DNA from 2 places in the Citricoccus parietis genome. Region 2 is predicted to be linked to the other one. Evidence: riboswitches for the same ligand, from Rfam matches in the RefSeq annotation. Region 2 holds a riboswitch; the other holds the start of a gene.
The links. A riboswitch is a leader RNA that binds a small molecule or an ion and turns the genes downstream of it on or off. The one in region 2 is predicted to bind thiamine pyrophosphate.
Positions count from the first base shown of each region.

Region 1 (4,204 bases), on a different contig from region 2:
TGCCGACCATGGTGCATTGCCCTCCTCCGGCCGCGAGACGGCCCAGCAGCTGCCGCACCGTGGGCTCCTCGACCTCCACGATCCGCAGGATCGTCGCGTAGCGGCCCTGTGGACCGCTGAACCGCTCGAGCGGGGGCAGTTCGGGGACCGGGGCGTCCAGTTGCCAACCGGTGCAGTCCTGCCCGATGAAGGTGCCAGCTGGGCCAGGGGCTGCTTCGCGGGCAGCAGTGCGTCCGCCCGGGACTGCTTCGCCACGGCCTCCGCCTCCGTGGAGCCGACATAGGTCACGAGTCCGGGCACCACCGCCACCGATGCTGGGTCCCGTCCGGCTGAGCCGATGCGCTTCTTCAGGTCCGCATAGTCACTCTGGGCGGCGGGCAGGTCGTAGGCGACGGCATAGATGCCTTCGGCGTACCGGGCGGCCAGTTCGCGCCCCGGCCCGGAGGCTCCGGCATGGAACAGCACCGGGCGGCCCTGGGATGATCGCGGCACGGTCAGTGGGCCCGACACCCGGAAGTGCTCCCCGGCGTGGTCGATCGGCCGGACCAGGGCTGGGTCTGCGTACATGCCATCTGGTTCCAGGACCAGTGCCTCATCGTCCCAGGAGTCCCACAGCCGTAGCGCCACCTCGATGAACTCGGCGGCCCGCTCGTACCGCTGGCCGTGGCCGGGTAGCGCCTCCATTCCGTGATTGCGGGCCTCGGCATCGCGAACATGGACGTGACCACGTTCCAGCCCACCCGGCCGCCGCTGATGTGATCCAGTGACGCCAGCATCCGGGCCGCGAGGAACGGCTCGGAGAACGTGGTCGAGACGGTGCTGACCAGCCCCACGTGCGACGTGGAGCGGGCCATGGCCGTCATGCCGGTCCTCCACTCAATCCATGACCAGTCCGCCGTCGACCACCAGGTTCTGCCCGGTGACCGACCGGGCCCAGGGGCAGGCGAAGAACAGGACGGTGTCGGCGAACTCCTCCGGGGTGATGACCCGACCCAGGGGCGTGCCGGCGGCGATCGCCTCGAAGACCTCCTCGGGAGTGGCCGCGCTGGCGTCAGTGGTGCGTAACAGGCCCCCGGAGACCATGTTCACCGTGATGCCGTGCCGTCCCAGGTCCTTGGCCGTCGTGCGGGTGAGCGACAGCAGGGCCGCCTTCGCCGCTGTGTAGTCGTGGTAGGGCACCACGGGGTTCTGGAACAGGTTGGTGCCGACGTTGATGATCCGCCCGAAGCCCTTCTCCCGCAGGTACGGAAGGGCCGCCTGGATCGTGTTGAGCGCCCCCCGGACGCTGCCGGCGAACTGAGCGGCGAAGTCCTCCCAACCGATCTCCGTCACCCCCGGGCGGGCGTCGCCGTTGAAAGAGAAACCCATCAACGCACTGTTCACCACGGTCGTGACCGGGGCCCCGAAGTGCTCCCGTCCCGTAGCCAGCAAGGCGGCTACTTGCCCCGGGTCGGTGACATCGGCGGGCAGGGCCACGGCCCGGTCCGAACCGAACCGGGAGGCCAGCTCCTCAGCGGCCTGCCGGCTGGTGTGGTAGTTGACGAGAACCCGCGCCCCCTGACCGGCGAAGGCCTCGACGATGCTGCGGCCCAGGCCGCGACCCCCTCCGGTCACCAGGACAATCTGCTCTGCGATCTGCACGGACGCTCCTCAAGGCCGAGGCGAAGGAGCGCAGGCCCGGAGACAACGCCAACCGGGCGGACATCCCTTCGCCAGTACGAACTGGATCAGGTTCAACGGGTCTCATCTCAGCTGGTCGCCAGGTGGGCACCAGCACCCCGTGTCACTGGCCCCGAGCATAGCCGACCCCTTCTCAGCGGTAGGTCGTGGTGTCAGATCAGGAGCACATCACACCAGGGGCCAAGCCAGCGCGCAACATGTTCGCGATCACCCGCGCCAGACAGGTCGAGAGAACCACGAACTGACGAAAACTGCCGGACCCACGCACCGTTTATCGGGCAGTCCCAGTAGTAGGTTATCGGGCAGTCCCAGTAGTAGGGTCGGTTCGACCGAATATATCAGCAGGCTGCCGTTCCCGGTGGGGCGGCGGCCCTGAGAAGGAGGACAGATGAAGGCTTTGACATGGCAGGGAAAGCGTTCGGTGAGCGTCGAGGAGGTTCCGGATCCCCGCATCCAGCAACCCACGGACGCGATCGTGCGGATCACCTCGACCGCCATCTGCGGGTCGGACCTTCACTTGTACGAGGTGCTCACCCCGTTCATGGACAAGGGCGACATCATCGGCCACGAGCCCATGGGGATCGTGGAGGAGGTCGGCTCCGCCGTCACCCAGATCAAGGCCGGGGACCGCGTGGTGATTCCCTTCAACGTCTCCTGCGGCCACTGCTTCATGTGCAAGCAGGGCCTGCAGTCCCAATGCGAAACGACCCAGGTTCGGGAGTACAACAGCGGTGCAGTCTTCCTGGGCTATTCCCGCCTCTACGGCTCGGTGCCCGGCGGGCAGGCCGAGTACCTGCGCGTCCCGCACGCGGACTACGGGCCCATCAAGGTCCCGAACACCGGTGAGGACGAGCGCTACCTGTACCTCTCCGACGTGGTACCCACCGCCTGGCAGGCCGTGCAGTACGCCGCGCCCCCGCAGGGCGGCTCTCTGGCCGTGCTGGGCCTGGGCCCGATCGGCCAGATGTCCGCCCGGATCGGCCGCCACCTGGGCTACCGGGTACTCGCGGTGGACCCGGTCGCCGAGCGGCGGGCCATGGCCGAGCGCCACGGCATCGAGACCTTGGACTCCTCCGGCGAGGTGGCCGATCAGCTGAAGGACCTCACCGACGGCCGCGGCCCGGACTCCATGGTGGACGCGGTCGGGATGGAGGCCCACGGCTCTCCCGTGGCCGGGGTAGCCCACCAGGCCGTAGGGCTGCTGCCGTCCCCGCTGGGCCGCAAGGCGATGGAGACGGCCGGGGTGGACAAGCTCGATGCCCTTTACACCGCCATCGAGGCCGTCCGGCGCGGCGGGACGATCTCGATCAGCGGCGTATACGGCGGCATGAAGGACCCCCTGCCGATGCTCACGATGTTCGACAAGCAGATCCAGTTGCGCATGGGCCAGTGCAACGTGAAACGGTGGATCGACGACCTCCTTCCGCTGGTCGATGACCCCTCGGATCCGCTCGGCGTCCTGGACCTCAAGACGCACACCGCGTCGTTGGACGAAGCCCCGGAGATGTACGAGAAGTTCCAGAAGAAGCAAGACGGCTGTATCAAGGCCGTCCTCAAGCCATAGTCGTGGACCCGCACGGGAGTCCGATCCCTGCGGGGCCGGGCTCCGGCGCGTCATGGACCAACGCACTCACTGGGACACAGCCGCAAGCCGCCACAACCTCATTGAACAGTATGGGGATTAGCCCAGCCGCTCCCACGACTCAATGTCGCCCGGAACGACCTCGAACAACGGGTGGACCTGCGGCACGCTGATGCCGACCAGGCCTTCCAGCCGTTCCGGGGTCCGCTGGCCGATCTTGGCCAGGAGGTGCTTCCACTCGTAGGCGACCTGGCCTTCCGTCACCGGGATCTGGGCGACCGGGAGTCGGGGGACGCCGGAGAAGGTTCCGTCCACCGGGAGGTCCCGGCCGGCGTCGTGCGCCAGTCCCGACGCCGGATGGCCGGGTCGGTCGATCCGGGTCACGTCGAAGTTGTAGCCGCGTTCGGCGGCCTCCTCCGCTGTGACGAGGAGGAAGGCCCCGACTGCGGCGGCGGGGTCCGGGTGCGAACGGAACCGCACGAGCTGCGGATGCGAACGGTATCCCTTGGTGCGACCGGCCAGCACGGCCTGGGCCAGCAGTGCCTCGCGCCATCCACCGGTGAGTCCTTGGCGGTCCAGGTAACGGGGATGGAGACTCCACAGTCGCATGCCCCCATCATCCCGCAGCCGACCGTTCTCACCGGACCTAACCCGCCTGACCGCACGAACGCGCACCGATACGTGACGTCGAGCCATGTCACCCGGCCGATCCAGCCTTTTATCTCGATGATCGAAATGGTTAGCTCGAATCACGTGCACGAGGACTGACCTGCCACCCGAGGAGAGACCCATGGATGCCACTGCCCCACGGACCACCGGACTTGCGATTCCGTTGCTGGTGCTCGTCAGCGGGATCGTCGCCACCGCCGGGGCGTTCCTCGGCAGCGGGGTACTCGGCGGCACGCCGATCGCCGAGGCGGCCGGTGGGTGGCTGAATGAGGA
Region 1 covers NZ_JBHLWH010000026.1:26,314-30,517, reverse strand. Annotated here, with positions in the region: gene ACFFIO_RS08915 (hypothetical protein) at 17-283, shown strand; partial or broken gene ACFFIO_RS08910 (LLM class flavin-dependent oxidoreductase) at 292-684, opposite strand; partial or broken gene ACFFIO_RS08905 (hypothetical protein) at 771-854, opposite strand; gene ACFFIO_RS08900 (3-oxoacyl-ACP reductase) at 877-1,641, opposite strand; TPP riboswitch at 1,688-1,791, opposite strand; gene ACFFIO_RS08895 (zinc-dependent alcohol dehydrogenase) at 2,069-3,244, shown strand; gene ACFFIO_RS08890 (pyrimidine dimer DNA glycosylase/endonuclease V) at 3,362-3,871, opposite strand; gene ACFFIO_RS08885 (TspO-related membrane protein) at 4,053-4,204, shown strand, end outside.
Region 1: another riboswitch for thiamine pyrophosphate. It lies ahead of ACFFIO_RS08900 (3-oxoacyl-ACP reductase); the one in region 2 lies ahead of ACFFIO_RS16250 (ECF transporter S component).

Region 2 (4,204 bases):
CTGGTCTTCACGGTCCGGTTCCTCTGGCACGTGGTGACTGCGTCCATCTCGGTGGCCTGGGACGCCATCACCCAGGGGCCCAAGATCGTCAACTCCGTGGTGGCGGTCCCGCTGCGCAGCCACGACGACCTGATCGTCACGCTCACCGGCCATGCGCTGGCCCTGGTGCCCGGCTCCCTCGTCATCGACGTGGATCGGCCCAGCTCCACCCTGTACCTGCACTGCCTGAACGTGGACAACGCGGAGGCGGTCGAGGCCTACCGGGCCCAGGCCCTGAGCACCGAGGCCGCGATCATCCGGGCGATCGGCTCCAAGGCGGACCTGGCCCTGGTGCAGGAGGACGAGGCGCGCGGCGCCGAGCCCATGGCGGGGAGGAGGCTCCGATGACGATGCTGGAATGGGCGGGGATCATCTGCCTGGTACTGCTGGGCGTGGGAGCCCTGGCGGCGATCTACCGGATCGTTCGCGGGCCCTCGATCCTGGACCGGGCCATCGCCACGGACGTGCTGTTGATCGTCATCTCGTCCGCGCTGTGCGTGGAGATGGCCGTGCACCACCACACGGACAACATCGTGTTCGTGGTGGTGGCCTCCGTGATCGGCTTCGTGGGATCGGTGACGCTGTCCCGGTTCGCGGCCGAGGCCAGGAAGGAGCCGAGTGAACGTGCCTGACATGGACTGGATCCAGATCTCAGACGGAGTCGCAGCAGTGCTGCTGGTGCTCGGTGCCCTGATGTCCACCGTGGCCGGGATCGGCCTGTTCCGGTTCCCGGACCAGCTCTCCCGCATGCACGCTGGGACCAAGCCCCAGGTCCTGGGCCTGTTGCTGATGCTGCTGGCCCTGGCCTTCGCCTGGCGGGCCTGGGTGTGGGTCCCCGTGCTCGTGCTGGCGTGGGTACTCCAGATGCTCACCGCCCCGGTCTCCGCCCACCTCGTGGGCCGAGCGGGATACCGGACCAAGCACCTCAAGAAGGAGTACCTCTACGTGGACGAGCTCGCGGACGTGGTCGCCAGCCATGACGATGCCGGCAAGCCCGCGGCCTCGGCGCCGGACCAACGGACCGTACCGAGGGAGGACCCCACCGACCACGGGGGCCGGGACTAGGCGCTACTGTCCTCCGGATTCTGGTTGGCCTGCCCGCCCGGGCCGCGCCCGTGCCCGCGCGCCCGGTGCGGCCATCGGAGAACGCGACGGCCGGCGTCGGGCCCGGTCAACGGTGCCCGACGCCGGCCGCTGGCTGACGCTGTACAGGTCGGCTCGGCTCACACCTCGGCGGCGCCGGCCTTCTTGGGGGAGCGGGACTTCATCGACTCGATGGCCTTGTGGGCGCCGCGCTGGGAGGTGACCCGGATCAGGGCGGTGATGCCGGCGGAGATCGTGGCGAAGGTGATGGCACTCCACATGTTCGCCTCGGTGTCCTCCGCGTCCTTGGGGGCGTCATGGCCGGTCACCTTCCGCCAGGTGAACTCGACGACCTTGGTGCCGACATAGCCGCCGACGACGGTGATCGCGGTGCTGACGATCTTGTCCGTGAGATTGTTCATGGGGTGTCCTCCCGGCTTGACTGCATGGTCGTTCCCCAGCCTATCGGGTCGGTGGATCGACCGGGCCTCGTGGACTATGCTGGCTGGACACTGTGAACGACAGGGGAGCACCTTCGGGTGCTGAGAGTGCGCCCAGCGCAGACCCTCGAACCTGCTCCGGTTAGCACCGGCGAAGGAAGTCGAGTTCTCTGATGGAACGTCAGGAACCGTCCACCGGCATTCGTCTTCGAGTGCCCTCGGCGTACCGTTCCGTCCCCCTCCTTGCATCCTTGAGGAGGAACACCACATGGTCTCCATGAAGACCGGCAACACCCCGCACCACCCCGGCGCAACCCCCGGGCACGACGCCGGCCACGCGCCGTCCGCCGACACCGGCGGCACGACCGGCACCGGCCGGGCAGCCCGCAACGCCGCCCCGAACCGGCGCTCCTGGCGGGTGGTGGACATCGTCGTGGCGGCCGTCATCGCGGTGGCCTCCGGCGTCATCTTCTGGGCCTGGAACCTCGCCTATGCCGGGCTGAGCCCCGCCTTCGCGGCCTTCCCGCCGTCCTCCGCCCTGGTGGCCGGAATGTGGCTGTTCCCGGCCGTGCTCGGCGGACTCATCATCCGCAGACCCGGGGCCGCGCTGTTCACCGAACTGGTGGCCGCAACGGTCTCTGCCCTGCTCGGCTCCCAGTTCGGCCTGACCGTGCTGGCCTCCGGCGTGGTCCAGGGCCTCGGGGCCGAACTGATCCTGCTGGCCTTCCTCTACCGCCGCTTCACGTTGCCCGTGGCACTGCTCGCCGGCCTGGTCACGGGGATCTTCGGTGGTATCAATGACGCGTTCATCTTCAACTGGTTCCCCGAGTACACGCTGGACTGGAAGCTGATCTACGTGGGACTGGTGGGCGTGTCCGGGCTGGTGATCGCCGGCCTGCTGTCCTGGCTGGCCACGCGTGGTCTCGCGGCCACGGGGGCCCTGTCCGCCCTGGCCTCCCGCCGTGCCCACCAGGAGCCGGTGGCCTGAGCGGTGCCGGGAGCGCGCATCACCGCCGCGGACTGGGGCTGGCGCCACGCCGGCCGGCCGGTCCCCGCCGTCGCGGGGCTGGACCTGGAGGTGCCGGCCGGGCAGAAGGTCCTGCTGGCAGGCCCCTCCGGTGCCGGCAAGTCCACCCTGCTCTACGCCCTCGCCGGGGTGCTGGATCCCGCCGACGAGTCCGAGGAGACCGGTTCCCTGCGGGTGGACGGCGCCGTATCGCGTGAGCTGCGCGGCCACGCCGGGCTGGTGCAGCAGGATCCCGAGACCCAGGTGATCCTGTCCCGGGTCGGCGATGATGCGGCGTTCGGCGCCGAGAACCTGCAGGTGCCGCGGGAGCAGATCTGGGACCGCGTCCGGGACGCACTGGACGCCGTGGGACTGGGTGAGGACCAGGGGATCTCCCTGGCCCGGGACACCTCGCGACTCTCCGGCGGGCAGAAGCAGCGCCTCGCCCTGGCCGGGATCCTGGCGATGCGCCCGCCGCTGATCCTGCTGGACGAGCCGACCGCGAACCTGGATCCGTCCGGGGTGCTGGAGGTCCGCGACGCCGTGCTCGCCGTGGTCGAGCGGACCGGCGCGACCCTGCTCGTGGTCGAGCACCGCCTCGCCGTGTGGGCCGACCATGTGGACCGCATGCTCGTCGTGGAGCCCGGCGGCGGGATCAGCCACGACGGTCCCCCGGGCGAGCTCCTCGCCCCGGGCCCCGTCCGGGATGAGCTGGCCGCGGCGGGCGTCTGGGTGCCCGGCCGTGTTCCGACACCGATTACCCCCACCCCTCGCAACTGGAGGTCGAATTCGCACCGGAATGGGCCTGGTACCGACCCAAATCCGGGCGATATTGACCTCCAGTTGCAGGGGGGCGCGGAAAGAATCAACAGCACGACGGCGGCGCCCCCCGGTGCGCTGTTGACCGCCCGTGGCCTGGCCGTCTCCCGGGAGCCAGTGACACCGGGATGGCGCCGGCGCTTCGGTCCCACCCCGAAGCCGGTCCAGCGGGACCTGGACCTGGAGCTGGGAGCCGGCGAGGCCGTCGTCGTGACCGGTGCCAACGGCAGCGGCAAGTCCACGCTGTTGCTGACCCTGGCCGGACTGATCCCCTCCCACGCGGGCACGCTCACGGCGGGGGCCGCGCTCAAGGGGGAGCGAGCCGGCCATCTGCCGGACGACCCGCACCGGTGGAAGGCCGCTGACCTGGTCAGCCGGATCGGCACGGTCTTCCAGGAACCCGAGCATCAGTTCGTCGCGACCACCGTGCGGGACGAGCTGTTGTTCGGTCCCCGCCATGCCCGCGATCCCGAGACCGGGCAGCGGCTGTTCACGGACGAGGAGGCAGCCGCGCGGGTAGATGGGCTGCTGGCGGAGCTGAATCTGGAAGCGCTGGCCGAGGTCAACCCGTTCACCCTTTCCGGCGGGGAGAAGCGGCGGCTGTCCGTCGCCACGGTGCTGGCCGCCGGGCCTGAGGTGGTGTTCCTCGACGAGCCGACCTTCGGCCAGGACGCCAACACGTGGGCCGTGCTCACGGGCTTGCTGCGCGGGCTGGTGGCCGAGGGCCGCTCGGTGCTGGCCGTGACCCATGATGCCGACTTCGCCGCCGCGCTCGACGCCCGGGTGGTCGAGCTGGAGGTGGCCGCGTGACGGTGCC
Region 2 covers NZ_JBHLWH010000047.1:12,805-17,008, reverse strand. Annotated here, with positions in the region: gene ACFFIO_RS16270 (Na+/H+ antiporter subunit E) at 1-387, shown strand, start outside; gene ACFFIO_RS16265 (MrpF/PhaF family protein) at 384-671, shown strand; gene mnhG (monovalent cation/H(+) antiporter subunit G) at 673-1,104, shown strand; gene ACFFIO_RS16255 (DUF4235 domain-containing protein) at 1,263-1,544, opposite strand; TPP riboswitch at 1,636-1,739, shown strand; gene ACFFIO_RS16250 (ECF transporter S component) at 1,831-2,550, shown strand; gene ACFFIO_RS16245 (ABC transporter ATP-binding protein) at 2,554-4,197, shown strand; gene ACFFIO_RS16240 (energy-coupling factor transporter transmembrane component T family protein) at 4,200-4,204, shown strand, end outside.